Regions from separate parts of the Nonomuraea sp. NPDC049695 genome, predicted to be linked through region 3. Evidence: riboswitches for the same ligand, from Rfam matches in the RefSeq annotation. Region 3 holds a riboswitch; each other region holds the start of a gene.
What was found. A riboswitch is a leader RNA that binds a small molecule or an ion and turns the genes downstream of it on or off. The one in region 3 is predicted to bind cyclic di-AMP.
Positions count from the first base shown of each region.

Region 1: linked by a shared signal. The riboswitch ahead of AB0J64_RS35650 (hypothetical protein) and the one ahead of AB0J64_RS27890 (GH25 family lysozyme) in region 3 are both predicted to bind cyclic di-AMP.
Region 2: linked by a shared signal. The riboswitch ahead of AB0J64_RS50575 (NlpC/P60 family protein) and the one ahead of AB0J64_RS27890 (GH25 family lysozyme) in region 3 are both predicted to bind cyclic di-AMP.

Region 1 covers NZ_JBFANV010000053.1:65,775-75,705, reverse strand. Annotated here, with positions in the region: gene clpX (ATP-dependent Clp protease ATP-binding subunit ClpX) at 56-1,339, opposite strand; gene AB0J64_RS35680 (ATP-dependent Clp protease proteolytic subunit) at 1,523-2,146, opposite strand; gene AB0J64_RS35675 (ATP-dependent Clp protease proteolytic subunit) at 2,159-2,791, opposite strand; gene tig (trigger factor) at 3,225-4,604, opposite strand; gene AB0J64_RS35665 (helix-turn-helix transcriptional regulator) at 4,805-5,671, opposite strand; gene AB0J64_RS35660 (ATP-binding protein) at 5,905-6,381, shown strand; gene AB0J64_RS35655 (DinB family protein) at 6,427-6,927, opposite strand; gene AB0J64_RS35650 (hypothetical protein) at 6,964-7,902, opposite strand; cyclic di-AMP (ydaO/yuaA leader) riboswitch at 7,936-8,076, opposite strand; gene galT (galactose-1-phosphate uridylyltransferase) at 8,141-9,220, opposite strand; gene AB0J64_RS35640 (DeoR/GlpR family DNA-binding transcription regulator) at 9,217-9,931, opposite strand, start outside.
Region 2 covers NZ_JBFANV010000116.1:17,967-27,897, forward strand. Annotated here, with positions in the region: gene AB0J64_RS50540 (L-aspartate oxidase) at 1-1,976, shown strand, start outside; gene AB0J64_RS50545 (type III pantothenate kinase) at 1,980-2,762, shown strand; gene AB0J64_RS50550 (hypothetical protein) at 2,815-3,294, opposite strand; gene lysX (bifunctional lysylphosphatidylglycerol synthetase/lysine--tRNA ligase LysX) at 3,413-4,933, shown strand; gene AB0J64_RS50560 (NADP-dependent oxidoreductase) at 5,061-5,981, opposite strand; gene AB0J64_RS50565 (helix-turn-helix domain-containing protein) at 6,080-6,481, shown strand; gene AB0J64_RS50570 (LuxR C-terminal-related transcriptional regulator) at 7,169-7,381, shown strand; gene AB0J64_RS50575 (NlpC/P60 family protein) at 7,397-8,350, opposite strand; cyclic di-AMP (ydaO/yuaA leader) riboswitch at 8,446-8,596, opposite strand; gene AB0J64_RS50580 (amino-acid N-acetyltransferase) at 8,872-9,441, shown strand; partial or broken gene AB0J64_RS50585 (hypothetical protein) at 9,452-9,931, opposite strand, start outside.
Region 3 covers NZ_JBFANV010000035.1:22,177-32,107, forward strand. Annotated here, with positions in the region: gene AB0J64_RS27865 (cytochrome P450) at 1-597, opposite strand, end outside; gene AB0J64_RS27870 (FAD-dependent oxidoreductase) at 629-2,002, opposite strand; gene AB0J64_RS27875 (ferredoxin) at 1,992-2,201, opposite strand; gene AB0J64_RS27880 (TetR/AcrR family transcriptional regulator) at 2,481-3,098, opposite strand; gene AB0J64_RS27885 (VOC family protein) at 3,179-3,595, shown strand; gene AB0J64_RS27890 (GH25 family lysozyme) at 3,655-4,434, opposite strand; cyclic di-AMP (ydaO/yuaA leader) riboswitch at 4,447-4,590, opposite strand; gene AB0J64_RS27895 (metal-sensitive transcriptional regulator) at 4,896-5,177, shown strand; gene AB0J64_RS27900 (copper ion binding protein) at 5,211-5,423, shown strand; gene AB0J64_RS27905 (hypothetical protein) at 5,420-6,385, shown strand; gene AB0J64_RS27910 (heavy metal translocating P-type ATPase) at 6,414-8,627, shown strand; gene AB0J64_RS27915 (heavy metal translocating P-type ATPase) at 8,708-9,931, opposite strand, start outside.

The sequences.
Region 1 (9,931 bases), on a different contig from region 3:
AAAGCAAAACGCCCCAGGGATCGTCTCCGCGGGGCGCTTGCCGATGGGTTGAAGATCAGGCGGACTTTTCCCGCGGCGTGCGCTGCTGCTTGGCGGCGAGCTGGTCGCGGGGTACGAGCGTCGGGATCGCGTGCTCGAGCACGGACTCGCGCGTGATGACCACCCGGGCGACGTCCTGGCGCGACGGCACCTCGTACATGACGGACTGCAGCACCTCCTCCAGGATGGCGCGCAGTCCGCGGGCGCCGGTGCCGCGCAGGATCGCCTGGTCGGCGATGGCCTCGAGGGCGCCGTCGGTGAACTCCAGCTCGACCCCGTCGAGCTCGAGCAGCTTGCGGTACTGCTTGACCAGCGCGTTGCGCGGCTCGGTGAGGATCTGGATGAGCGCCTCGCGGTCGAGGTTGTGCACCGAGGTGATGACCGGCAGACGCCCGACGAACTCGGGGATCATGCCGAACTTCAGCAGGTCCTCCGGCATCACGTCGGCGAAGATGTCGGCCGTGTCGACCTCTTCCTTCGACCGGATGATGGCGTTGAAGCCGATGCCCTTTTTACCGATGCGCGACTCGATGATCTTTTCCAGACCCGCGAACGCGCCGCCGCAGATGAACAGCACGTTGGTCGTGTCGATCTGGATGAACTCCTGGTGCGGGTGCTTGCGGCCGCCCTGCGGCGGCACGCTGGCCGTGGTGCCCTCCAGTATCTTCAGCAGCGCCTGCTGCACGCCCTCGCCCGAGACGTCGCGCGTGATCGACGGGTTTTCGCTCTTGCGGGCGATCTTGTCGACCTCGTCGATGTAGATGATGCCGGTCTCGGCCTTCTTGACGTCGTAGTCGGCGGCCTGGATGAGCTTGAGGAGGATGTTCTCCACGTCCTCGCCGACGTAGCCCGCCTCGGTCAGCGCGGTGGCGTCGGCGATGGCGAAGGGCACGTTGAGCATCTTCGCCAGGGTCTGTGCCAGCAGTGTCTTGCCCGAGCCCGTCGGGCCGAGGAGCAGGATGTTGCTCTTGGCCAGCTCCAGGCCGTCGTCTCTGCCCCGGTCACCGGACTGCACCCGCTTGTAGTGGTTGTAGACCGCCACCGAGAGGGCCTTCTTCGCCTTGTCCTGACCGATGACGTAGGCGTCGAGGAACTCGTAGATCTCCCTCGGCTTGGGCAGGTTGTCCCACTTGAGCTCGGAGGACTCGGAGAGCTCCTCCTCAATGATCTCGTTGCAGAGATCAATGCACTCATCGCAGATGTAGACGCCTGGACCGGCAATGAGCTTCTTGACTTGCTTCTGACTCTTTCCGCAGAAAGAGCACTTCAGCAGGTCTCCCCCGTCGCCGATGCGTGCCACCCCAGATACTCCTTTGCGTGGGACCGCCCTGCTGCCGCGAGCAGTGTCTCCGGACATCCTCCGGACTAGGCCGAACCGCTCAGGTTTCGACGTTACCGTCTTCTGGGCCCTCAGTGAGCCCCCTAGCGGCGAGTCGCACCGGAACGTGCCCTATTGGGCAGCGCCCCGGCGCGTCACGTCTCGTCAGGAAGCTACGGCCTGAGCTCGCTTCTTCCTGGACGGGATGATGTCATCGATCAGACCATACGCCTTCGCCTCGTCCGCGTTGAGAATTTTGTCGCGTTCGATGTCCTTGCGGACTTCGGCGGGGGTCTTGCCCGAGTGCCTCGCCACGATCTCCTCGAGGAGATTGCGCATGCGAAGGATCTCGCGGGCCTGGATCTCGATGTCGCTGCCCTGGCCACCGCCCTCGGTGGACGGCTGGTGGATCAGCACCCGGGCGTTGGGCAGCGCGAACCGCTTGCCCGGCGTGCCGCCGGCCAGCAGCACGGCCGCGGCCGAGGCCGCCTGGCCGAGGCAGACCGTCTGGATCTCCGGCCGGACGAACTGCATGGTGTCGTAGATCGCCGTCATGGCGGTGAAGGAACCGCCCGGCGAGTTGATGTACATGCTGATGTCACGGTCGGGGTCGAGCGACTCCAGCGTCAGCAACTGGGCCATCACATCGTTGGCCGACGCGTCGTCGATCTGCACTCCGAGGAAGATGATGCGGTCCTCGAAGAGCTTGTTGTACGGGTTCATCTCCTTCGCGCCGTATGACGTGCGTTCGACGAAGGAGGGGAGAACGTAGCGGCTCTGGATGTTCACTTCTACTCCCCCTTAGGAGACCGGGCCCGCGGAGGGCACCTGCCGCGCGCTGCGCACCACGTGGTCGATGAAGCCGTAGTCCTTGGCTTCCTCGGCCGTGAACCAGCGGTCGCGGTCGGAATCGGCCTCGATCTGCTCCAGCGGCTGGCCGGTGTGGAAAGCGATCCGCTCGGCAAGCGTCTTCTTCACGTAGAGCATCTGTTCGGCCTGGATGGCGATGTCGGCGGCGGTACCGCCGATGCCGCCCGACGGCTGGTGCATCATGACCCTGGCGTGAGGCAGGGCGTAACGCTTGCCCCTGGCACCCGCAGTGAGCAGGAACTGCCCCATCGAGGCGGCCATGCCCATCACGACCGTGGACACGTCGTTCGGCACATACTCCATCATGTCGTAGATGGCCATGCCGGCACTCACCGAGCCGCCCGGCGAGTTGATGTAAAGCGAGATGTCGCGGTCGGGGTCATCTGCCGCGAGCAGCAGCAACTCGGCGCAGATGCGGTTGGCGATCTCGTCGTTGACCTCCTGACCCAGCACGATGATGCGTTCCCGGAGCAGGCGCTGGTAAAGCTGGTCTTCAAGCCGGAAGGCGGAGCCGTTCTCACGGCCTCGAGACTCAGGCTGATAGAAGGTCGGCGGGCTGGTCACAGCGTCACCTTCCGATGCGTCGTAATCGATTGGCTTTGCTTGTGACCTTAACGCGCGCCGCGCATAGCTCATGCCCGGTCCCCCGTACTGTTCGCTGACGGCGCAGGTTCGGACAAGGTTCTGCCTGCCATCTTCGGCCCGACCTCACCCGGTCCGTCCCCGGAAGTCCGGGTGACAGCGGTTGCCGGCAGGCAACCGCTCCAGGTGCCCTACGAGCCCTATGAAGCCGCCGTACGGCCTGCCGGCCCGCCGATCCCCGCCGGAGAGACGGAGAGGCGGACGAGCGCCTAGCCGCGCCTGTGGCCGCAGGACGCCGGAAGTCCCGCCTCCGCCCCCGAGAAGAGGCGAAGCCCCCGAACCGGCTGGTTCGGGGGCTCAGGACCGCAATTCGCCACGGCGCGGACCTCAGGGCCCGCACCGTCGGCGGAGGGGGTTACGCCTCCTGCTTGTCCTCGTCGGCCGCGGCTTCCTCCTCCACGACCTCCTCACCGTTGAGCTCGGTGTAGATGGCCTTGACGTCCACCTCGTTGCCGTCGGTGTCCACGACCTTGGCGGCGTCGCCCAGGACGGCCTTGGCCTTGTCGCGGACGATCTCCACCATGGCCAGCGTCAGCTGGTCGTTGTCGGCCAGGTGCTTGGCCAGCTCGTTGGGCTGCACGCCCATCTCCATGGCGCGACGCACCACGAAGTTGGTCAGCTCCTGTTCGGAGACGCCCAGCTCCTCGGCCTTGACGATCTTGTCGAGCACGAAGCCGACCTTGAGCGCACGCGCGGAGTTCTTGTCGAACTCGTCGAAGCGCTCCTCCTCCGTCGTCTGGTAGAGGCGGAAGAAGGCGTCGCGGCTCAGGCCGCTCTCGGCGATCTGGTGGTCGAGGTTGTGCTTGCGGGCGTCGACCTCGGCCTTGAGCGCGCTCTCCGGCAGCGGGATGTCGATCTGCTCGAGCAGCGTGTCGAGGGCCTTCTCGCGGGACTGGACGACCTGGTCGATCAGCTTGTTGCGGCGGGCCTGCTCGCGGATGCTGGCCTTGAGCTCGTCGAGCGTGTCGAACTCGCTGGCGAGCTGGGCGAACTCGTCGTCCAGCTCGGGCAGGACCTTCTCCTTGACCGACTTGACGGTGATGATCACGTCAGCTTCCTCGCCGGCGTTCTCGCCGCCGACCAGCTCGGTCTTGAAGCTCTTCTCCTCGCCCGCGGACATGCCCTCGAGCGCGGCGTCGAGGCCCTGGAGCACGGAGCCGGCGCCGACCTCGTACGAGACCTCGCTGGCCTGCTGCTCCTCGATGTTCGTGCCGTCGATCTCGGCGCGGAGGTCCATGACGACGAAGTCGCCGTTGGCGGCCGCGCGCTCGACGCCGGTCAGCGTCGCGAAGCGCTGGCGCAGCGAGTCGAGCTGCTTGTCGACGTCCTCGTCGGAGACCTCGGCGGAGTCGACCGTGACCTCGAGGCCCTGGTAGTCGGGCACCTCGAAGTTGGGCCGGATGTCGACCTCGGCGGTGAACTCGATCTGCTCACCGTCGTCGATCTTCGTGACCTCGATGTCGGGCTGGGCGACCGGGAACACGTCGACCTCGTCGACGGCCTTGCCGTACAGCTTGGGCACCGCGTCGTTGAGGGTCTCCTCCAGCACCACCGCCCGGCCGAAGCGCTGCTCGATGATGCGGGCCGGAACCTTGCCAGGCCGGAACCCGGGGACGCGCACCTGCTGCGCGACCTTCTTGTACGCCGCATCCATGCTGGGGCGCAGCTCGTCGAACGGCACCTCGACAGTGAGCTTGACCCGGGTCGGGCTTAGCTCCTCGACAGCGGTCTTCACGGAATGGTCTCCTTGATCAAGCTACGAGTGATCGCGGGCGCGTCCATCGGTTCGGCTCACGCGCCGCGCCCACATGAGCGGCGTTGGGGCATGCTCCGCCACGGCGGGATCCAACGCCGAAAGCCAGTCTAGGGCAGATGCATACCCAACAACGACGCCCTCACCGCCACAAGTCGTCCACGATCATGCGCAGTCCGTCGTCAGAACTCGTCCGCGATGGTCCGCAGCAGCCCGACCGTCTCATCCGGGGTGGTGCTCACGGCGCAGAGCCGCTCCATCACCTCGGTGTATCGGTCCACGTCCTCCCGCTTGTCGAGGTACAGCGCGCTGGCGAGTTGCTCGACATAGACGACGTCGGGCAGGTCGGGGTCGGGAAAGCGCAGGATGCTGAACGCCCCGCCCTCCGCGCTGTGCCCGCCGAAGCTGAACGGCATGATCTGGATCGTGATCTTGGGCTGGCGCATCAGCTCGACGAGGTGTTCGATCTGAGCGCGCATCACCTCGACGCCGCCTATGGGCCGCCGTAGCGCGGCCTCGTCGATGACCGCCCAGAAGACGGGGCCGTCCTGCCTCTCGAACATCCGCTGGCGCTCCAGCCGGAGATCCACCCTCCTGGAGATCTCCTCGGCCCCGATGCCCGCCGATCCGGCGGTCACGACGGCCCTTGCGTACTCCTTGGTCTGCAAGAGTCCCGGCACGAACTGGACTTCGTAGGTCCTGATCCGGGCGGCGGCCTCTTCAAGGCCGACGTACGCCTGGAACCACGTGGGCAGGACATCGTTGAACCGGTGCCACCAACCCGGCTCGTTGGCGGTGGCGACCAGGTCGAGTACGGCGGCGCGGGCCTGCTTGTCCACGACCCCGTACAGGGTCAGCAGGTCCGCCACGTCGCGTTCTTTGAACCCCACTCGGCCCAGCTCCATGCGGCTGATCTTGGATTCCGAGCCCCGGATGAGGTGGCCGGCCTCCTCACGAGTGACGTTCTTTGCTTCCCTGAGCTTGCGCAGCTGGGAGCCCAGGAGGATGCGCAGCGCCGTCGGTCCGGAACCCGGCTGGTTCTGCGTCACTTTGCCTCCTATCAAGGTCCGCACACACAGTGACACCACATTGCCGGGTATGACAAGGTCTCAACCTCGTGTCCGATTAGGAGACTAATGCCCCAAAACGCCGCTTGCTGCTGCACAATGCAACTGCACGTGCATTTGGGTCTTGCAGCTGCAGCGATCGTGACCCATGATGGCTTAGTGCATATTGGGCCAAACATGCACTAACTCGGGCTGAACGGGGAGGTATCGGCGGCATGGTGGAGGATCCTCTGGCCACTGCCGATGCTTTGCAGATCACCCGAGAGGTGGGCTTCGACCGCCTGCTCATGGGCGGGAAGCCGGACACCACCGCGTGCCCGCTGCCCTTTCAGGCCGACTCCGTGAAGACGGCCAGGGACGTGACCCGCTCGACCCTGCGGAGCTGGGGGCTGAACGAGCTCAGCGACGACGCCGCACTGGTGGTGTCGGAGCTGGTCACCAACGCGGTCCGCTACGCGATGTACGCGGCGGGGCGACGCGAGATCGAGCTCCTGCTGATGCGCGTACAGCCGCACGTGCTGCTGGCCGTGGCAGACCCGAGCGACGAGGTGCCGCGCCCCAAGGAGCCGGACTTCATCTCGGAGAACGGGCGCGGCCTCTACATCGTCGAGACGTACAGCCAGTGCTGGGGCTGGGACCCCCTCGCCCGCGGCGGCAAGGCCGTCTGGGCCCTGTTCCGCACCGAACCCTGATTCAGTTGTCACGGCGGAGCCGGGATCGCCCCGCCGTCGGGGCCGTCAGTCTCCGGTCGCCCCGTCAATGAGCTCGCGTAGCAGGTCGGCATGGCCGTTGTGCCTGGCGTACTCCTCGATCATGTGCACGAGGATCCAGCGGTGCGAGCACTCCTGCCCGTTGCGGTCGCCGACGGCGTCCAGCGGCTTGGCGGCCGAGATGGCGCGGGCGAGCTCGATCTCCTCCTCCCAGGTCGCGAAGGCCTCCTTGACCGAGGCGGTGTCCACGTCGTTGAAGTCGGCGTCGTTGTCGCGGTCCTTGTCCCAGAGCTTGGGAATGTCCTCGCCGTTCAGCACGCGACGGAACCAGACGCGCTCGACGTGCGCCAGGTGTCTCACCAGCCCGAGCAGGGACAGCGTCGAGGGCGGGGCGGAGCGCAGGCGCAGTTGCTCCTCCGACAGACCGGCGCACTTGAAGGCCAGGGTGGCACGGTGCCACTCGAGCCAGTTGTTCAGTACGGTCCGCTCGTCGCCGGTGAGCGGCGGGGGTGTCCGAGAGTCGTTCATGGGGGTTGACCTTATCTGGAGGCGGCCCGACCGAGTTCAGTTCATGGAGATGTGCACGTGGTCGTAGTGGTTCTCGGTGATACTGCCGCGGTCCGCCATGGCCCGCCAGCCCGAGCCCATGTTGATGCGCTGCTTCCAGATCACGTACTTGACGCCGAGCTTGTCCTTGTTCTCCAGCGCCCACGCCGCGATGCGGTCGCCCAGGGCGTTGTTGGCGGCCGAGGGCGTCGTGCCGCCGGTGCTCATCATGAAGTCGCAGGCCCGTCCCAGCGGGTGCTCGCCGCTGGAGCCCGAGCGGAAGCAGCCCACCTCGTACGGCAGCTTGAAGGCCTTCGCCACCTCCCCCTTCATCAGCCGCGTACGGGCCGTGATGTTGTCCGACCCCGTGGGGAGCTCCGGCGCCCAGCTGCCGTTCGCACTGCGGCCAGGACCGAACGGCACCAGGTCCTGGAGCTTCTTCTGGATGTCGTCGATGACGTCCTGGGCCTCATCGCGCTGCGCGGACACCTGCTTCGCGTCCGCGCTGATCTGTGCGGTGAGCGCGGCGGCCTGGTCGGAGGCGCTCTTCTTGTCGTCCCGGGCCTTGGCCACCCCCTGCACGACGGCCTGCTGCTCGGCCGTGAGCTGCTCCAGCAGGGCCACGCCGCCACCGTCGGCGGAGAGCAGGACGGCCGGCACCGAGGGGTCGTGGCTCTGGTAACGCATGCTGGCGATGTCGGCGACCCGCTGCTCGGCCGCGGCCAGCGTCTGCTCCGCGACAGTCAGGCGCTCCTTGGCGGCCTTGGCGGCCTGCTGCGCCTTGGCCAGCTCGACGCGCTTGAGGTTGTACGTCTCGATGAGCTTGTCGACCTTGCTGTTGAGCTGCTTGAGCTGGGCGCGAAGCTGGGTCTCCGACGGCTTGGGGGCCGCCGACGCCGCGGTCGCCGGGAGGAAGGCGACGGCGGCGGCGGTGATGAGACCGATGGCAAGAGTCACGGGGGACACCGGGGACGCAGCCGCCACGTGGAATGTTCCTCTCCCTCTGCCGGCCGGGTTAGCTGACGGGTTCGGGCGCGGAGATGCCCTACCGACACGTGGTCGGACTCACCCCAGAACTAGATGGGTCCCCGGCTCCCGGGCGACACGCCCGGGATTAGGCGCGCAACGGTCGTGACAACCGGTGCAAAAGGGATGTTAGTGGTAGATCACGAGTAATGCGACCCTAACTAGCAATCTAATAGTGATCTACTTGTGATCGAAGCATACGCGCGGCCTCCTCCGGCAGCACGTCGTTCACGAAAGCTCCCATGGCCGACTCCGACCCGGCCAGGAACTTGAGCTTGCCCGGCGCCCGTCTGATGCTGAACAGCTCGAGGTGCAGGTACGCGAGATCGCGGTCCCGCCGCACGGGCGCCTGATGCCAGGCCGAGATGTACGGCATCACGACGCCGAACAGGCCGTCGAAGGCCCGCAGCACCGAGGTGTAGAGCGGTGCGAACGCCGAGCGCTCCTCCTCCGACAGCGCGGCCAGGTCGGGCACCTGCCGGTGCGGGTAGATGTGCACCTCGTACGGCCAGCGCGCGGCGGCGGGCACGAAGGCCGTCCACAGCTCGTTGGCGGCCACCACCCGCGTCCCCTCGGCCCGCTCTGCGGCCAGCACGTCGGCGAACAGATTGCCCTTCGTGTAGCGCCTGGCGGCGTCGAGCTGGAGCTTGGTCCTGGGCGTGACGTACGGGTAGGCGTAGATCTGGCCGTGCGGGTGGGCGAGTGTGATGCCGATCTCCTCGCCCCGGTTCTCGAAGCAGAACACCTGCTCCACGCCCTCGATCCCGGACAGCTCGGCCGTACGGTCGGCCCACGCCTCCATGACGAGCTCGACCTGGTCGTCGGAGAGCCTGGAGAAGGAGGACGAGTGCTCAGAGGTGAAACAGACCACCTCGCACCTCCCCACCCCAGGACGGACCTCGCTCAACCCGCCCACGTCCTGATAGGTACCGAAATTTCCGGAGAAGGAGGGGAATCGGTTCTCGAACACCACCACGTCGTAGTCGTACGCCGGGATCTCCGACGACCGCGTGTCCGACGACGGGCAGAGCGGGCACTCGCTCGCCGATCCCGTCGGCTGGAACGTCCGCGTCTGACGGTGCCCCGCCATCGCGATCCACTCCTCGGTCAGCGGGTCGTAACGCAGCTCGGAGGCCACCGGCCGGGGGTCGAGCGTCCGCCGGTCGAGCGCGCTCCTGTCGGCGTCGTCACGCCGGTCGAAGTAGATCAGCTCTCGGCCGTCGGCCAGGTGGGTGATGGTGCGTTTCAAGGCGAGCCCTCCGCGATGATCAGTTCTCCGGCCCGTTCGGCCAGCTCCGTGCGTGCGTCCTCGGGCAGCCCCGCGTCGCTGATGACCACGTCGGCCTCGCTCAGCTCGGCGATCGTGCTGATGCCGACCGTGTTCCACTTGGTGTGGTCGGCGGGGACGACCAGCCTGCCGGCGGCCGCCACCAGCTCCCTGTCGGTCTCCGACTCCAGCAGGTTCGGCGTGGTGAACCCGGCCCGTGCGCTCATCCCGTGCACGCCGAGGAAGAGCGTGTCCACGTGCAGGCGGCGGATCGCCGCCACGGCCACCGGGCCCACCAGGGCGTCGGACGGCGTACGCACGCCGCCGGTCAGCACGACCGTACGGTCCGATCGCGGGTTGCGGTGGAAGACCTCGGCGACGGGGATCGAGTTGGTGATCACCGTCAGCTCGGGGACGCCGATCAGGTGGCGAGCCAGCGCCCACGTGGTGGTCCCTGCTGAGAGCGCGACAGCCGTGCCCGGCCTGACGAGGCCGGCCGCGCGCCGCGCGATGGCCTCCTTCTCCTGCTGCTGGCGGGCCGACTTGGCGGTGAAGCCCGGCTCCTCGGTCGAGCCGGGGCCGAGTGCCGTGGCACCGCCGTGCACCTTCTCCAGCAGCCCGCGCTCGGCCAGCACCTCGAGGTCGCGGCGGATCGTCATGTCGGAGACGCCGAGCTCGCGGACGAGGTCCGCC
Region 2 (9,931 bases), on a different contig from region 3:
CCACGGGCGTGACGCTGCACGTCATGGGCGAGGGCGCCCGTGACGGGGTGGGCGCGGTGCGCGCCAGGGCGGTGGTGCTGGCCACCGGCGGCATGGGCCAGGTGTACGCCGCCACCACCAACCCCGCCGTCTCCACCGGCGACGGGGTCGCGCTCGCGCTGCGGGCCGGGGCCGTGGTGCGCGACATCGAGTTCGTCCAGTTCCACCCGACCGTGCTCTGGCTCGGCGAGGGCTCGACCGGTCAGCAGCCGCTGATTTCCGAGGCGGTCAGGGGCGAGGGCGCGTACCTGGTGGACCATGAGGGGGTCCGGTTCATGCAGGGCGTGCACGAGCTGGCCGACCTGGCGCCGCGCGACGTCGTGGCCAAGGCGATCACGCGCAGGATGCAAGAGACGGGCCGCGACCACATGTACCTCGACGGCCGCCACTTCGGCCGTGAGAAGTGGGAGTCCCGCTTCCCCACCATCTACGCCGTCTGCCGCGAACACGGCATCGATCCGGCGACCGAGCCGATCCCCATCGCCCCGGCCGCCCATTACGCGAGCGGCGGCGTACGCGCGGACCTGCACGGACGTACCTCGATCGAGGGCCTGTACGCATGCGGCGAGGTGGCCTGCACCGGCGTCCACGGCGCGAACCGGCTGGCCTCGAACTCCCTGCTGGAGGGGCTCGTCTTCGCCGAGCGCATCGCCGAGGACATCCACGCGGCACGCCCGACGCCCGGCGAGCCGGTCGAGGACCGAGCGGCGACCGGGCTGGTGGACCCGAGGGTCAGGCCCAGGATCCAGGCCCACATGAGCACGGGGGCGAGCGTGCTGCGCAGCCGCGGGTCGCTGCTGGCCACGGCCAGAGCGCTGCGTGACGCCCGCTGGACACCGGTCGAGGTGGCCGCCTGCACCGAGGCCTGGGAGGCCACGAACCTGCTCACCGTCGCCACCGTGCTCACCGGCGCGGCGGCGGCGAGGCTCGAGACCCGTGGCTCACACTGGCGCGAGGACTACGGCACCCGTGACGACAACGACTGGCTCGGCCATCTGGATGTGGCCCTGACCGAGGAGGGGCCCCGCATGACGTACACGCCTCATGGAGACGCGATGCCGTCGCGCCTGGCGCAGGAGCTCACCGCCGCCGGGCTGGACCCGGCCGAGGTGGACGCGCTGATCGACCGGGCGCTGGCCGAGGACCTGCAGGAGGCGGGCGACGTGACCAGTCTGGCCACGATCCCGGCCGAGCAGGTCTGCGCGGGCGACGTGGTGGCCCGCAAGGACGGCATCGTGGCGGGGCTGGCCGTGGCCGAGGCGGTGTTCGTCCGGCTGGGCGCCGCCCGTACGGACCGGAAGGCCAAGGACGGCGAGCGGGTGCGGGCCGGGGACGTGCTGATGACGGTCGAGGGGCCGGTGCGGGCCATGCTGACGGCCGAGCGCACGGCGCTCAACCTGCTCACGCACCTCTCGGGGGTGGCCACGCTGACCGGCAGGTGGGTGGAGGCGATCAGCGGCACGGCGGCGCGCGTGCGTGACAGCCGCAAGACGCTGCCCGGGCTGCGGGCCCTGGAGAAGTACGCCGTGCGCTGCGGCGGCGGCGTGAACCACCGGATGTCGCTGTCGGACGCCGCGCTGATCAAGGACAACCACGTGGTGGCGGCTGGCGGGGTGGCCGAGGCGTTCAGGGCGGTCAGGGAGCGCTACCCGGACCTGCCGATCGAGGTGGAGATCGACCGGCTCGATCAGCTCGAGGCGGTGCTGGACGAGGGGGCCGAGGAGATCCTGCTGGACAACTTCACGATTAAGGACACCGCCCATGCCGTACAAGTGGTGAAAAATCGGGCGAAAAACAGGGTTGCGCTCGAGGCCAGCGGGGGATTGACCTTGGAATCGGCTCGTGGTGTGGCCGAAACTGGCGTTGACTACCTGGCGGTGGGGGCGCTGACGCACTCTGCGCCGGCCCTGGACATCGCACTGGATCTGCGGGGGTAATTGATGCTGCTCACGATCGACGTCGGCAACACGCATACGGTGTTGGGGCTGTTCGAGGGCGAGGACGTCATCGAGCACTGGCGGCTGGCCACCGACGCCCGCCGCACCGCCGACGAGATCGCGGTCGTCCTCCAAGGCCTGCTGGCGCAGTCGCCGCTGCTCAAGGGGGCCGACATCAACGGCATCGCCATCTGCTCCACGGTCCCGAGCGTGCTCAACGAGATGCGCGAGATGTGCCGCCGCTACTACGGCGACGTGACGGCGGTGATCGTGGAGCCGGGCATCCGCACCGGGGTGCCCGTACGCATGGACAACCCCAAAGAGGTCGGCAGCGACCGCATCGTGAACGCGCTGGCGGCCATCGACCAGTACGGCGGCCCCTGCATCATCGTCGACTTCGGCACCGCGACGTCGTTCGACGCGGTGTCGGCCAAGGGCGAGTACGTCGGAGCGGTCACCGCGCCCGGCATCGAGATCTCGGTCGACGCGCTGGCCGCCGCCGGGGCGCAGCTGCACAAGGTGGAGCTGGTCAGGCCGCGCTCGGTGATCGCCAAGAACACCGTGGAGGCCCTCCAGGCCGGGATCATCTATGGGTTCGCGGGCCAGGTGGACGGCATCGTGGAGCGGATGGCGGCCGAGCTGGCCGACGACCCCGACGACGTGACGGTGGTGGCCACGGGCGGGCACGCGGCGCTGGTGGTGGGCGAGTCGCGCTCGATCGACGTCCACGAGCCCTGGCTGACGCTCATCGGGCTGCGCCTGATCTACAACAGGAACACGGCCTGACGCGAAGAAGCGGCCCTCGCCTCGGATGAGGAGGGCCGCTCACTCGTATGCGTCACTCGCTCTCGGCGGTGTAGATGTACGACCAGGAGCCGCACTTCGTCGGGTAGCTGCTGTACTGGCCGATCTGGCAGACCTTCACCCGCAGGCTGTAGACGTCGTTCTCCTGGAAGAAGAACTTCTTGTAGCCGGGGTAGCCGCAGTACTTCTTGGTGTAGACCGGAGACCAGTCGTGGTCGAAGTCGCTGGCCTCGAACTTCACGAACGCGCACTTGCCACCCTCGTCGGCGTCGCGGTTGTCCAGGTCGTAGAGCCGGCCCCGCACGGTGACCTCGTTCGACTCGCCGTCCTCGTCCCAGTTGACGCCGATCCAGCCCTGCGACTTGGCGAGGTAGTGCTTGGCGTAGACGGGACCCCAGGAGCTGGAGTAGTCGTCGCTGTCGGCCGTGCTGGCACTGGCGGCCGAAGGAAGCGAAAGGGCCACTGCGCCGGTGGCGGCGACGGCGAGTAAACCGGTAGCGATCTTCTTCAACATCTTCTCTCCTTGAGCTCCCCTTGGACCGGCTCCCTGCCGGCTCCCCCCTGAGCTCGTGAGACATTGATAGGCGAATGCCCTTGCACAGATCCTGCAGCGCTCCTGCAGCGGACCGACGATGCCTTGCAGTTCGCCATATCCCCTACTCTTTGATGGTGTGAGCGACGAACTTCCCGAGCAGATGCGCATCCGGAGGGAGAAGCTCGACCGCCTTCGCAGCGAGGGCGTCGATCCTTACCCGGTGAATTTCCCACGTACGGCGACCAACGCCGAGGTCAGGGAGAAATACCAGGGCCTGGAGCCCGACACCGCCACCGGTGACACGGTCGCGGTCGCGGGGCGCGTCATGCTCAACCGCGTGGGCGGCAAGCTCTGCTTCGCCACGCTCCGCGACGGCGGCGCCGACCTGCAGGTCATGATCTCACTCGACAAGGTGGGCGAGGAGTCGCTGGCCGCGTGGAAGCGTGACGTCGACCTGGGCGACCACGTGGGCGTCACCGGCGAGGTCATCACCTCGCGGCGCGGCGAGCTGTCGATCCTGGCCGACAGCTGGCAGATCACCGCCAAGTGCCTGCGGCCGCTGCCGGAGAAGCACGTCGGCCTCACCGATCCCGAGGCACGCGTCCGCCAGCGCTACGTCGACCTCATCGTCAACGACGAGGCGCGCAAGATGGCCCGTCTCCGCAGCGCCACGGTGCGCGCGGTGCGCGACTTCTGGCACGAGGAGGGCTACCTCGAGGTCGAGACCCCGATGCTGCAGCCCATCCACGGCGGCGCGACGGCCCGGCCGTTCAAGACCCACATCAACGCCTACGACATGGAGCTCTACCTTCGCATCGCGATCGAGCTCTACCTCAAGCGGCTCGTGGTCGGGGGCATCGAGAAGGTCTTCGAGATCAACCGCAACTTCCGCAACGAAGGCGCCGACTCCACGCACAACCCCGAGTTCACGATGCTGGAGGCGTACGGCACCTACCTCGACTACAACGACATGGCCGACCTGACCCAGCGGATGTACCAGAAGGCCGTGGTGGCCGCCCTGGACACCTCGGTGGTCGTCCATGACGGGGTGGAGGTGGACCTGGGGATCGCGGCCTGGCCCCGCATCACCCTGTACGGCGCCGTGTCGGAGGCCGTCGGCGAGGAGATCACCACCGCGACCTCCTTGGAGGAGCTCCGCAAGCTCGCCGACCGCCGCGAGATCCACTGGGACCCGAAGTGGGGCGCGGGCAAGCTGGTGCAGGAGCTCTTCGAAGCTCTGGTGGAGCACACGATCGTCCAGCCCACGTTCGTCATGGACTACCCGCTGGAGACCTCGCCCCTGACCCGTCAGCACCGGGAGGACCCGCTGCTGACGGAGAAGTGGGACCTGATCGGCTTCGGCACCGAGCTGGGCACGGCCTACTCGGAGCTGGTCGACCCGATCGAGCAGCGCCGCCGCCTGACGGAGCAGTCCCTCCTGGCCGCCGGCGGCGACCTGGAGGCCATGCAGCTGGACGAGGACTTCCTGCAGGCCCTGGAGTACGCCATGCCGCCCACGGGTGGTGTGGGTGTGGGGATCGACCGCATGATCATGGCCTTCACCGGCAGGAACATCCGCGAAACCATCCTGTTCCCGCTGGTCAAGCCCACCCACTGACCCGCCTCGGCCCCCCGCGCGTCCACGCTGCGGGGGGCGCCGCGTCGGTGGGTCGTGGTGCGGCGGTGTTCGGCGCTCATGTGCGACCCTCAGCCACAGCGCCGGCTGCAGGGTGCGCGTCGGCGCGTCAGGGGATGAGGACGAGGCGGCCGCGGAGGCCGCCGGCGGCCAGGCGGGCGTGGGCGTCGGCGACCTTCTCCAAGGGGTACGTGTCCGCCACCCGCAACGTCAGCCGCCCGGCCTCCACCAGCCGCACCACCTCCGCGAGCTGGGCCGCGTCGGACCGGAAGAACACCGTGACGACGTCGGTCCCGCGCAGCGCCACCGGCGCGACCCCCGCGGAGAGCGCGATGAAGGCCCCGCCGTCCCGCACCGCGTCCAGGGCCGCCAGCCCGAGCACGGCCGCGTCCACGACGGCGTCCACACCCCCGGGGACAAGCGCGCGTACGGAGGAGGCCACATCCTCGCCGCGCGGCACGAACCACTCGGCCCCCAGCCTCCGCACCAGCTCCTCGTCCCCGGCCCCCGCGACGGCCACCACCCGGGCGCCGCGCAGGGTGGCCAGCTCGACCAGGTAGCCCCCGACGGCCCCGGCGGCCCCCGTGACGAGCAGCGTACGGCCGGGGCCGACGCCCGCGCGGTCGAGCGACTGCCAGGCCGTGAGCGAGTTGAGCGGGATCGTGGCCGCCTCCGCCGCCGTGAAGCCGCGCGGGGCCGGAGCCACCGCCGAGGCGTCGACCACCACGTACTCGGCCTGCGCCTTCACCGGCAGCTCCAGGCGCGCCACCAGCGCGACGACCTCATCTCCCACATGGAACGAGGCCCCGTCGCCCACCTGGTCGACGGTCCCCGCGGCCTCGAAACCGAGCCCGTACGAGTCCAGCTTGCGGGCCACGCCGTAGTCCGCGAGCGTCCCGGCTGCCACGGCGAGGTCGAACAGGTTCACCCCGGCCGCCGCGACCTTGATCCGCACCTGTCCGGGCCCTGCGGTGGGCACCGGCACCTCCACCAGCCGGGGAGCGCCGGAGCCGCCAATGAGTGCACGCATGTTGTTCGTCATGCCGGCAAGCGTAGGAAGAGTTACTCTCTTCTGGTAAGTAGGCACCTGGAAGTGCGTAACCCACCCAAAGAGAAGGAGCGGACAGCGTGGTCACGAAGACGGCGGCGGAGCGGCGCGACGAGGCCAGGCAGGCCTTCGACGCGTACTTCTCCGAATGCCCCTCCAGGAAGCTCCTCGACCGCCTCAGCGACAAGTGGGTCACCCTCGTGCTCAGCGCGCTGGCGGCGGGGCCGCGCCGCTACAGCGACCTGGCCAGGCGCATCGCGGGCGTCAGCCAGAAGATGCTCACCCAGACCCTGCGCGGCCTCGAACGCGACGGCCTGGTCTCGCGCACGCTCACTCCCTCGGTGCCGGTACGGGTGGACTACGCGCTGACTCCGCTGGGCGAGAGCCTGATGCCGCTGGTGGCCGCGATCAAGAGCTGGGCCGAGACGCACATCGGCGACGTCGAGGAGGCCAGGGAGCGCTACGACGCCGACAATGCCTGATCCATCACGGGAAGTGGTCGCGAAACTACCTTCCGGCTCGCCCGCTTTCCGATAGGAGGGCGGTTGTAAGCATCGGGTCAAGGTCGCCGGTGACGGTGCCGTTCCACCCGATCAGGCACCCGAGCGCAAGCGTGATCGCCACGACGGGCGCCGGGTGCGTCCACCCGGAAACGAGGCCCCTTGGCGCGGGCGGTGACGAGACAAGCACGGCGGCGGCCGATCGGTGACCCGCGGGCCCATCGGAGCATGCGTCTCCGAATGATCCGCTGCGCCGATCCGGGCGGCCATTCCGATGGCCTGACCTGGATCTCCCTATAAGAAGGGAATCGCCGTACAAAGCGAGCGATTGGTAGTTGGGCGGGCGGATGGAAGATCGCTTATCGGGCGCTCAGCCGGCAATACCCGGCTTATGGATCACACCGAAACTCCGCCCCGAACGGATCAAAATCGGGAACGTCCGAAGCCCCATTGATGGCGCCTGGGAGAACCCGAAGAGATCACACCTCGGCTATCGGGAGTCGTGACATATCGCGAGTGCGTCATATATAACTGATCATGTCAATACCGCCCGTCAAGTGCGGCGATTGTCATGCTTGACGACCTTTCCGCGATGCGTTTACGGTCTGCGAGGAGCGGCTTTGGCCCATCTGTGAGGTCCAAGTTCTGCTGTTGGGGGGAGGGCTCCCGATGGATGTGCTCACTGAAGACGTTGAGCTAAGCCATGCTGATTTGGCGCTGCTGGCGGAGCTGGCCAAGGGAGTCACGGTCGATCGGGTAGGGCGACGTCTGGATATCAGCGGACGCACGGTACGCCGGAGATTACGGTGCATCTGCGACCGCATCGGCGTGGCCACGGCAATCGAGGCCGTGGCCTGGGCCGCGCGCCGCCAGCTGATCTAGCGTCGGAGGTGGGGCTCAGTCGGCGATGCGCACCGCGCCGGCGAAGGGCCGCCTGGCGATCGACGCGATCCGTACGACATCACCCGTCTGCGGGGCGTGCACCATCATGCCTCCGCCGATGTAGATGCCCACGTGGTGCAGGTCGCCGTAGAAGAACACCAGGTCGCCTGGGCGCAGATCCGAGCGCGAGATGTGCTTGCCGGCGGTCCACTGGTCGCCCGTGTAGTGCGGCAGCGAGATGCCCACCCGCTGGTACGCCGCCATGACGAGGCCGGAGCAGTCGTACGAGCTCGGGCCCTCGGCGCCCCAGACGTACGGCTTGAGCTGCTGCGTGAGCGCCCACCGCGCGGCCTCCGCCGCCTTGCCGGCGCCCGCGATGGGCAGGTTGACGCGCACGGCGCGCGTGCCGGGCTGCCCCGCCTCGCCGAGTGCCCGCTTGAACAGGCTGCTCTCGACCTTGGTCACCAGCTTGGTGATCTTGTCGCGCTTCGTGTCGAGGTCGTCGACGATCTTCTGGACCTCGGCGATGCGCTCCTTGGCGCCCGCCTGGGCGCGGGAGGCCGTCTCCATGGCCTTGGAGAGCTGGTTGATCTCCTCGCCCTGCTCCTGCTCCAGCGCGTACGAGGTCGCGGCGCGGTTGAGGAACTCCTCGGGATCCGTGGAGGTCGCGAACTGCATGGTCTTGGTGAAGCCGCCCGTGATGTAGGCGTTCTGGGCGAGCAGGACGGCCTTCGCGCGCTTGGCGGCCAGGTCCGACTCGCTGGTCGTCAGCGTCTTCTGCGCGGCCTCGGAGGCCTTCTTGGCCGTCTTGAGCTTCTCCCGCTGGCCGTTGTACTGCTCGGTCAGCGTCTCGATCTGGGTGTGCAGCTTCTCGGCTTGGGAGGCGAGCTCCTTCAGCGAGGGCTTGGGGTCCGCGGACGCCGAACCGACAGGGATGGCGAACAGCAGTGCGGCGACTGTGAGACTCACCACACCGACGTGGCGCGGCCGCCGTGGCCGTTCCGGAGGGCGGGCGTGCTTGCCCGCCGGCTTCCCCCCACCGTTGCGCGTGCGCTTCACCTACCAGCTCCTCTCATAGAGCGCCTACCGGGTTAGCTGACGGGTTCGGGCCGGAGCAGCCCTACCGAGAGACTCGGACTCACCCCTGTGATGGCGTCGCAGGTCGCCACCGGTGGATCCCCGGCTCCCCTTGCGGGAATTGAGCGTGTCTCCCGCGCGACATACGGGGGACATTGTCGCTGGACATTAATGCACTCCGGGTTCCCGCTCAACCAGAACTGCCAAGTCTGTAGAGGTTTCACAACCGAAGGGTCACAAGGGGATCTCGTGATCACCTAGGCAGAAGAGACCTTATGCCCCCTATGTCCGTGCTTCTGCACAAACCCCGAGCGGGCCGAGCTCCGTGCTCGTCCGGCCACGAGATGTAACAGGATGGGCCGAGACATGGGAGTTAGGTCCGAGCCGTAATGAGATCTGTACTCTGGAGAACCATGGAGCAGGTGGCCGAGCTGACAGCGCCCGAGACCGCGGTGGTGGTCCGGCGCGCCCGCACGCCCGACGTGCGGACCGTCAGGCGCCTCGTGGACACCTACGCGGGCGCGGGGCCGCGGCTCCTGGAGAAGGCCACCGTGACGCTGTACGAGGACGTACAGGAGTTCTGGGTGGCCGAGCGGGGCGGGCAGGTCGTCGGCTGCGGCGCGCTCCACGTGCTCTGGGAGGACCTCGCAGAGGTCCGCACGGTGGCCGTGGATCCCGAGTGCCGGGGGATGGGCGTCGGCCACCGGATCGTCTCCGCATTGATCCAGCAGGCCAAAGATCTTGGTCTGCGACGTGTATTTTGTCTCACTTTTGAGGTCGACTTCTTCGCGAGGCTCGGATTCCGCCCGATCCAGGGCACACCGGTCTCACCCGAGGTCTACGCCGAACTGCTGGCCTCGTACGACGAGGGTGTGGCGGAGTTCCTCGACCTGGAACACGTCAAGCCCAACACCCTGGGCAACACCCGCATGCTGCTCCATCTGACATCGGGTGACGTGGATCTTGACCAGATGGAAAGGTGATTGTTGATACCTATGTCGATACGTTGGGCAGCACAGGCATGTGTCCTGACACGTGCCACATGCGCACTCGAAGCGAGGTGACACGGTGAGCACCGGACAGCCGCCGTATCCGCAGGACGAATCCGGCGACAACCCCGCCGGCAATCCCGAATACGGACAACAGAACGCGGGTCGCCGCCCAGGCGAGCCCGACCCCGACGTGACTGTGGTCGGCTACCGGGCGGACGATGCCTACGGTCAGCAGCCCCAGCACCCCCAGCAGGGTTACGGCCAGCAAGGCTATGGCCAGCAGCCCCAGTACGGTCAGCAGCAGTACGGCCAGCAACAGCAGTACGGCCAGCAACAGCAGTACGGCCAGCAACAGCAGTACGGCCAGCAACAGCAGTACGGCCAGCAGCCTCAGTACGGTCAGCAGCAGCCCCAGCCCGGCTACGGCCAGCAGCCTCCCTCGGGCCAGCAGGGTTACGGCCAGCAGCCCCAGTCGGACTAC
Region 3 (9,931 bases):
CACCAGGTACCGGCCCATCTCAGCCCGTGCCTGGCGGCCCGCCCGGTCAGGCTCGGTGGTGTCCTCTTCGGGCCTGACGTCGGCAGCTGCGACGATCGCGTCGGACCACTGCCGGAACAGCGGTTCGTCCTGGCGTGGCACACCGAGCAGTCGGCAGATGACCGTGACGGGCAGCGGGTAGGCGAAGTCGTCGACGATGTCGATTTGCTCGCGGTCCAGGAGCGCCTCGAGCAGTTCCTTGGTGATGTCGGCGATCTGGCCGCGCATGGCGTCGATGCGGCCGGGGCTGTGCGGTGGGCCGAACGGCCGCATGGCCAGGGTGCGCAGTCGGTGATGCTCGGGGTCGTCGAGCCGCAGGAAGGGCAGGGGCGGCACTTCCTCCGACGGACCGCTGGGCGGGGCCGGACGACTTCGGGGATCGGTGCTGATCCGCGGATCGTGGAGCAAAGTGGTGATCTCGTGGTAGGTGCCGACCAGATAGCGGCCGTCTGCCTGCCGCACCACGGGACCGGCCTCGCGGAGTTCCGCGTACAGCGGGTAGGGGTTGGGGCGGTTCACGTAGTCAGTGATCCGTGCCAGCAAGGTGTCGGAATTCATGGCGGTTCCTCGTGGTCAGGCGGGACGTGGGTCAGCCGGTGGGCTGCACCACCGTCAGCCGGCGATCGGGTAGGTGACCGGTGAGCGCCACGGTGGGGCCGTGGTACAGCCCCCTCGGATCCGGCACGTCGGACGGAATCGGGACGTCAGCGGCGATCGCACGGTCCGCCGCGCCGGGCGGGGGCGGGAACGGAGCCGCGGTCTCGATCAGGTGCTGGTAGTACTCGAGCGACTTGGCCATGTCGACGGTGACCGCGGCGGTGACCCTACCCTGGTAGCCGTAGACCATCGCCAGACGGCGCGCCTCCAAAGAGCCCTGGGCGATGACCACATGGTCGGAGAAGGTGGGCACGCCCACCGATTTGATGTTGAGCCCGAACTGGCTCGACCAGAACGTCGGGATGGCAAGGTGCGGGCGCCGCAGGGGCCCCGGATTGACCATGTTGTAGGCCGCCACCTCGGCCTGCGCGACCGCATTGCCCCAGTGCTCCAGGGAGAGCATCTGGTACGCGAACAGCGGGTGCGGAAACCGGGAGACATCACCGGCGACGAAGACGTCGTCGGTGACGATCCCGTACATGGTGAAGGCCCGGCACCCGGCGTCGCAGGCGATCCCGCGCGGGCCCGCTGCCAGCCCGGACTCGGTCAGCCACTGGACGTTGCGGACCGCTCCCAACGCCACGACGCACACGTCCGCGTCGACACGACTGCCGTCGGACAGGTCCGCACCGGTGAACCGGCCGCGCCCGTCCCCGTGCAGGGCGGTGACCGTCACCCCGCAGCGCAGATCCACGCCGTGGTTGCGTTGCATGACGGCCGCAAGCTTCGACAGCGTCCCGCCGAGCGCCCCGACCAGGGGTGCAGGACCGCGTTCGGCGACCGTGACGTCCAACCCTCGTTCCCGGCAGGCCGAGGCGATCTCCGAGCCGGTGAAACCGCCGCCGATCACCAGCACCCGCCTCGGCCCGGCGGCCAGCCGCTCGGCCAGTTCCCCGGCGTCGTCGCGGGTGCGCAGGGTGAACACCCCGTCCAGGGCGGCCTCCTCCGGGTCGGGCCAGGGCCGCGCCCGGGTCCCGGTGGCGATCAGCAGCCGGTCGTAGGGCAGCGACTCGCCGTCGGCCAGCATCACCCGTTTTCCGAGAGGGTCCAGGCCGGTGGCGGCCACTCCCAGCCGCCAGTCGGCCTCCGGGTCCCGGCGCATCGGCAGCCCCGTGGTGTCCGCCGGCGCCTTGCCGAGCAGAACCTGCTTGGACAGCGGTGGCCGGTCGTAGGGCGGGTAGGGCTCATCCCCCACCACGGTCAGTGAGCCGGTGAAGCCCTCCTCACGCAGCGTCTCGGCGGCCCTCAACCCGGCAAGCGACGCGCCGACGATGACGATGCGGCCGTCCCGCAGATCACCGGGCACCGGCGCTCACCTCCTCGCCCACGAGGATGGCCCGGACCGGGCACGCCACCGCAGCCTGGCGCACGCGCTCGACCTGGTCGGCTGGGACGGCTGGGGTGTACAGCAACCCCTCTTCCTCGTGGAGCTCGAACACCTGCGGTGCGAGGAAAACGCACTGCGCATAGCCCTGGCAGCGCGTGAGGTCTACAACGATCTGCATTTCGCGGCTCCCCCCGTCGCCTCGCTCCCCTCCTCCTTTCCGGAGTGAGCAGGTTCCAACCCCTGTTTCCGCAGGTGGGAGAGAGTGGCCCGGCAGGGATAGGTGTGATCTCCGCAGGTAGACGGCCCGGATCACGGGTCGCAGCCGCGCGTCAGGGACAAACGCTGCACGCGCAGGTTGGGGCAGGTGCGCACCTGCCTGGAAACGGAGATCACCGAATCGGTGACCTGCGGGCCTCTTCGATCAGGCGGCCGGAGAGTGGAGTGCGGTGTGCGGCGATCAATCCGTCGCGGCGGCCGCCTGGGCCGGCTCGAGGCGTAGTGCCTGGAGCATCTGGGAGAGCGCGATCCAGGTGTCGTCCAGGTCGCCGGGGTCGGTCGACCTGGCCAGCCACAGTGCCGCCTCGTTCATGGCGCCGGACAGCAGGTGGGTGAGCGGTTCGACCGGTTGCGGCGTGATGATGCCCTCTTCGACGAGGGTGGTGAGCGCTTCGGCCAGGTGGCGGGCCGAAGCGGCCTCATCCAGTGCGCGCCACTCGCTCCACCCCAGCACGGCGGGGCCGTCGATGAGCATGATCTGCTGGACGTCCGGGTCGGTGCTCGCCGTGAGGAAGGCCCGGCATCCCGCCGTCAGTTGCTCCCAGGGATCGTCCTCGGCGTCGGCGGTCGCGGCCACCTTCTGGGCGACCTCCTGCTGTACGTGTTCGAGGACCGCGCGGAACAGGTCGGCCTTGCCCGCGAAGTGGTGGTACAGCGCGCCCTTGGTGACGCCGGCGGTGTGCACGATCTCCGCCAGGCCGACCGCTGCGTAGCCATGGGTCGCGAACAGCCGCCGGCCTACCCGCAGCAGGGTGCGCTTGGTCTGCTCGCGCTGGCGGGCCCTTGCCCCGTCGGTCATGGCGTTCCCTTCACGTTGACATACCGATGGTACGTCAATACCGTACCTTCGCATACCGTCGGTATGTGAAAGGGAGTTCTGTGATACTGACCAGCTTCTATCCGGTCATCGGCACGTCGCGGTTGACCGAGTCCCACGACTTCTACACCCGGCTGTTCGGCTTCGAGACGACCTTCGAGGCGGCCTGGTACGTGAGCCTGCGGTGGCCGGGGCCGCCGGCGTACGAACTGGCGCTGCTCGACCACACCCACCCGACGCTGCCCGAGGGATATCGCGTGCCGGTGCAGGGGCTGCTGCTCAACTTCGAGGTGGAGGACGTCGATGCCGAGTGGGAACGGCTCGTCGCCGGTGAAGGGCTGCGACCTGAGCTCGAACTGCGCAGCGAGGACTTCGGGCAGCGGCACTTCATCGTGGCCGACCCCAACGGCGTCCTGATCGATGTCATCACGCCCATCGCGCCCTCGAAGGCTTACGCCGACCAGTACGTCAGCGAGTGAACCGAGGCATCAAGCTGACTCATGCCGAGCCCGCCGGCTTCTGGCGGCCGCTGCTCTGCTCAGGCTGCGCGGCGGCCCAGGCCGCGCAGCTGGTCGACGGTCAGCGCGGAGACGTTCTGGTCGATGGGGGACTCGGTGTACTGGTGGATGGTCCAGGACTTCCAGTCGGCGGGCGGGGTGACCGCTCCCTTGGCCTTGCTGTAGTGGGCCACCCATAGGGGGTATTCGGCCAGGCCCTTGCCGTAGGTGTCCGCGAAGTTCCAGCCGCTGTAGAACATCGGGGTGATTCCCGTCTTGGCCTTCACGTACGACAGCCACGCCTTGGCCCAGGCGTTGACCTCGGCCACGGACTTGCCGTCGGTGGTCTCCAGGTCGAGGACCAGCAGGTCGCCGGGCTCGGCGGGCTGCGCGTTCACCACGGACAGGAAGTGCTCGGCCTCCGCGACGGGGTCGTTGCCGGGGTGGCCGTAGTGGTAGGCGCCGCGCACGATGCCCTTCTTGCCCAACTGGAGCCAGTGCCTGGCGAAGGAGGCGTCGCGGAAGCTCGTGCCTTCCGTGGCCTTGATGATGCCGAACTGGGCCTCGCTGGCGTTCCAGTCGTACAGGGGCTCGTAGTTCGAGATGTCCAGGCCGTAGGTGAGGGACCCGGTCTCAGGCTGGGCCTCGTACGTCGGGACGTGGCTGGTGGGCGCTGCGAGCGTCATGGTGGCCACGCCGGCGATGGCGGTCGTTCCGGCGAGGATCGCACCCGCGACGGCGAAGCTGACGCGCTGGGTGAGGGGATTGAGGCGATTCTTGAGGGAAATACGGGCGATTGCGGCAAGCCGAGGCTCGGGCATGACGGCATTGACTCCTTGCTTCCATGCCGCCTACCGGGTTAGCTGACGGGTTCGGGCTTGGAAGTGCCCTACGGGCGCAGGCTGGGCTGGCGTCCGATTCACCCCGAGAAGGTGGGTCCCCGGCTCCGCGAGACGCGGATTCGGCGGCCGGACACTGCCCTGGAGGGCAGCGCACGGTCCGGTCAACCAAGCGGCAACGATGCGGTGAAAGGTCGTCACATCTATGTCGCGATTAGGCAAAAGATAGACATATAGGCATAGATAGTGCAAGTAGGGCAAATCGGATTGGCCGCTGCCGGTCGCTGGACGGCACTGAAGTGCCGTGCCTGTAAGGGATGCAGGACTCGGTAAAAGATTTGGGGGTCGCCGGGCACGGACCGGCGCCGCGCCGCACGGGTCCGGCTCGGGTTTGAAATACGGTGGGGGGGTATAGTATGGTGAGAGTGTCGGAAGGGGGAGACATGGTCGGATACAGCGACAGCAAGCAGGACCAGCTGCGCCGGTTGCGTCGCATCGAAGGTCAGGTGCGCGGGTTGCAGCGGATGATCGAGGACGACAAGTACTGCATCGACGTCCTGACACAGGTGTCGGCGGCCACCAGCGCCCTGCAGTCGGTCGCCATCTCCTTGCTGGAGGATCACCTGGCCCACTGTGTGGCCGAGGCCACCGCCAAGGGCGGTCCCGAGGCTCAGGCCAAGGTCAAAGAGGCTTCCGACGCCATCGCGCGGCTCGTCCGCTCCTGACAGCACCGAACACACCGGAAAGGGTTGATCGATATGGCTACCGCCACCTACACCGTCAAGGGCATGACCTGCGGCCACTGCGTGAGCTCGGTGAAAGAAGAGGTCGGCGAGGTCGCCGGGATCACCTCGGTGGAGGTTGACCTGGCCAGCGGCCTGCTGACCGTCGAGAGCGACAGCCCCGTGGACACGGCGACGATCGTCGCGGCCGTGGAGGAAGCGGGCTACGAGGTGGCGAATCCGGCATGAACGCGGCGACCAAACTGGGTGCCTACGTGCTGGGGCTGGCCGTCGTCTTCGGCGGCGCCCTGGGCGTCGGGAACGCGGTGGGCGACGTCGGCCCGGCACCGGCCAAGCCCGACCACGGGACGGCCCATCCGGCTCCCGCCGCCGACGGCCACGACGGCCATGAGGAGACCACCGCAACAGCGCAGGACAATACCCCCGGGGGGCTCCAAGTGTCCCAGAACGGCTACACCCTCAACCCGTTGACGACGATCAAGGCCGGCGAGCCCACGGACTTCCGCTTCACCGTGACGGGATCCGACGGCAAGCCGGTGACCGACTATCAGGTCCAGCACGACAAGAAGCTCCACTTCATCGTGGTGTCGCGGGATCTGGCGACGTTCCAGCACGTACATCCGGACATGGCCCCCGACGGTGTGTGGTCGGTGAAGCTGACGCTGGACGACCCGGGCGCCTACCGGGCCTTCGCCGACTTCGCTCCCACCGGTGGCAGCGGCTTGACTCTTGGTACGGATCTGCTGGTCGCGGGTGACTACAAGCCACAGCCCCTGCCCCAGGCGGTCAGGACGGCCCAGGTGGACGGCTACACGGTCGCCCTGACGGGTGATCTCGTGCCAGGCCAGGCCGGCAAGCTCACGCTGAGCGTGAGCAAGGACGGCAAGCCGGTCACGGATCTGCAGCCGTACCTGGGAGCGTACGGACATCTGGTCGCACTGCGGGCCCGTGACCTGGCCTACCTGCACGTCCACCCGGACGGCGAGCCGGGCGACGGCAAGACGGCGGCCGGACCGGAGATCACCTTCTACGCCGAGGTTCCCAGCGGCGGCGACTACCGGCTGTTCCTGGACTTCCAGCACGACGGCAAGGTCCGCACCGCGGACTTCACCGCCCGAGCCGGGGCCGGGCAGCCCGGACCCACGGCAGAGCCGAGCGCCGGCCCGTCCCACGGCACCCACGCGCACTGATCGCAGGACACGGAAGAAAGGAGACGTGATGTCGTCCCTGACTGAAAGCAGGGCTGTCGAGCTGTCGATCGGCGGCATGACCTGCGCGTCCTGCGCCAACCGGATCGAACGCAAGCTCAACAAGCTCGAAGGCGTGAGCGCGACCGTCAACTACGCGACGGAGAAGGCGAAGGTCACCTTCCCCGAGGGCGTGGATCCGGGGCAGTTGATCGCCGAGGTGGAGAAGGCCGGCTACACCGCCGCGCTGCCCACCCCGCCCGCCGCGCCGGGGACCGAGGCCGAGCAGGAGCCCGCCGACGAGCTGCGGCCCCTGCGGCAGCGGCTGACCACCGCCGTCGTGCTCAGCGTGCCGGTGGTGGCGATGGCGATGATCCCGGCGTTGCAGTTCACGAACTGGCAGTGGCTGTCGCTGGCGCTGGCCGCGCCGGTGGTGGTGTACGCGGGCTGGCCGTTCCACAAGGCGGCCTGGACCAACCTGCGGCACGGCGCCGCCACGATGGACACGTTGATCTCGGTCGGCACGCTGGCCGCGCTCGGCTGGTCGCTGTGGGCGCTGTTCTTCGGCACCGCGGGCACACCCGGGATGACGCACCCGTTCGAGTTCTCCATCGAGCGCACCGACGGCTCGGGCAACATCTACCTCGAGACCGCGGCGGCGGTGACCGCGTTCATCCTGGCCGGGCGCTACTTCGAGTCGCGTGCCAAGCGGCGTGCGGGTGCGGCGTTGCGGACGCTGCTGGAGCTGGGCGCCAAGGAGGTGGAGCTGGCCGACGGCCGCCGAGTCCCCATCGAGCACCTGCAGGTCGGTGACACCTTCGTGGTCCGGCCGGGAGAGAAGATCGCCACGGACGGTGTGATCCTCGAGGGCACCTCCGCGGTCGACGCCTCCATGCTGACCGGTGAGTCGGTGCCGGTGGAGGTGCGGCCGGGTGATGCGGTGACCGGGGCGACGGTGAACGCGGGCGGCCGCCTGATCGTCCGCGCCACGCGGGTCGGCGCCGACACCCAGCTCGCCCAGATGGCCAAGCTGGTGGAGGAGGCGCAGACCGGCAAGGCCGCCGTGCAGCGGCTGGCCGACCGGATCTCCGGGGTGTTCGTGCCGATCGTGATCGCGCTGGCCGTCGGGACACTCGGGTTCTGGCTCGGGACCGGCAACGGTGTGGGCGCCGCGTTCACCGCTGCGGTCGCGGTGCTGATCATCGCCTGCCCGTGCGCGCTGGGCCTGGCCACCCCGACGGCGCTGCTGGTCGGCACCGGCAGGGGCGCCCAGCTCGGCATCCTGATCAAGGGTCCGGAGGTGCTGGAGTCCACCCGTAAGGTCGACACCGTCGTCCTGGACAAGACCGGCACGGTCACCGAAGGCAAGATGACCCTGGTCGCCGTGCACCTGGCCGAGGGCGAGAGCCGGCAAGAGGTGCTGCGGCTGGCGGGCGCGCTGGAGCACGCCTCGGAGCACCCGATCGCCCAGGCCATCGCCCGCGAAGCCGGCTCCGACGCGACCGTCGAGGACTTCGCCAACGTCGAAGGGCTCGGCGTGCAGGGGATCGTGGACGGCCACGCGGTGCTGGTCGGCCGGCCTCGGCTGCTGGCCGAATGGTCTCAGCACCTGCCCGCCGACCTCGAACGCAAGCTGGGCGAGGAGCAGGCGGCGGGCCGTACGGCGGTGGCGGTCGGCTGGGACGGCCAGGCGCGTGCGGTGCTGGTGGTGGCCGACGTGGTCAAGCCCACCAGTAAGCAGGCGATCGCCGATCTCAGGGCACTGGGCCTGACCCCGGTGCTGCTGACCGGCGACAACGAGGCGGTCGCCAGGACCGTGGCGGCAGAGGTGGGCATCGACGAGGTGATCGCCGAGGTGCTGCCCGCCGACAAGGTGGACGTGGTCAAGAAGCTGCAGGGCGAGGGCAAGGTCGTGGCCATGGTGGGCGACGGGGTCAACGACGCCGCCGCGCTGGCCCAGGCCGACCTGGGGCTGGCGATGGGGACCGGGACCGATGCCGCCATCGAGGCCTCTGACCTCACTCTGGTCCGAGGTGATCTGCGGGTGGCGGCTGACGCGCTGCGGTTGTCGCGTCGTACGCTGTCGACGATCAAGGGCAATCTGTTCTGGGCGTTCGCCTACAACGTGGCCGCGTTGCCGTTGGCGGCGCTCGGGCTGCTCAACCCGATGATCGCCGGGGCCGCGATGGCGTTCTCCAGCGTCTTCGTGGTGAGCAACAGCCTGCGGCTACGCCGCTTCAAGTAAGAAACCGCTCCCTGTGGCCGAAGGCGATCAACGCCTTCGGCCACATCGCGTGCACCCCAGCATCACGGCCCAGTCGGTGCTCAGTCCGCGGCAGGGCGGGGCAGGCGGAGCCCCTTGAGGGCGAGCGCGTTGACCGCGACGATGAAGCTCGATCCGGACATGGACAGGGCCGCGATCTCCGGTCGCAGCACCAGGCCGAAGGCGGGCTCGAAGACACCGGCCGCGATCGGCAGCGCGATCGTGTTGTAGCCGATCGCCCAGCCCAGGTTCTGCCGCATCTTGCGCAGCGTGCCGCGGCCGATGGCCAGTGCCGTCGGGACGTCGAGCGGGTCGGAACGCATGAGCACCACGTCGGCGGTCTCGATGGCGACATCGGTACCGGCGCCGATCGCGATGCCCAGGTCGGCCTGGGCCAGCGCCGGGGCGTCGTTGACGCCGTCGCCGACCATCGCGACCCTGCGCCCGCCGCTCTGCAATGCGGCGATCTTGGCGGCCTTGTCACCTGGCAGCACCTCGGCGATCACCGTGTCGATGCCGAGCTGATCGGCGATCCGCCGGGCGGTGGCCTCGTTGTCGCCGGTCAGCATGACGACCTCGACGCCGGCCTCGTGCAGCGCGGCCACCGCGGCCGCTGAGCTGTCGCGGGGAGCGTCGGCGATGCCGATCACCCCTGCCGCGCGCCCGTCCACGGCGGCGATGACCGCGGTGCGTCCGCCCGCCGCCAGTTCCTCACGCCGTACGGCCAGGGTGCCCAGGTCGATACCTTCCGCCTGCATGAGTTTCGTGTTGCCCACCACGACCCGGCGCCCGTCCACCTGGGCCGTCGCGCCGTGACCGGGGACGTTCTCGAAGCCGGTGGCCCGCGGGACGCCGGGGGCGTGCGCGTCGGCGTAGCGGACCACGGCCTCGGCCAGCGGGTGCTCGGACTCCCGCTCGACGGCGGCCACCAGCCGCAGCAGTTCGGCCTCCTCCAGCCCGTCGGCGATCACATCGGTGACCTCCGGCTCGCCCCTGGTCAGGGTGCCGGTCTTGTCCATGACCACGGTCTGGATGCGAGCCGAGGTCTCCAGCGCCATGGCGTTCTTGAACAGCACGCCACGCTTGGCGCCGAGGCCGGTGCCCACCATGATCGCGGTGGGGGTGGCCAGGCCGAGCGCGTCGGGGCAGGTGATCACGACGACGGTGATGGCGAACAGCATGGCCGTTCCTGCCGTCGCGCCCGCCACGAGCCAGACCGCCAGCGTCAGCCCGCCGCCGATGAGCGCGACGAGGACCAGCCAGAACGCCGCCCGGTCGGCCAGGCG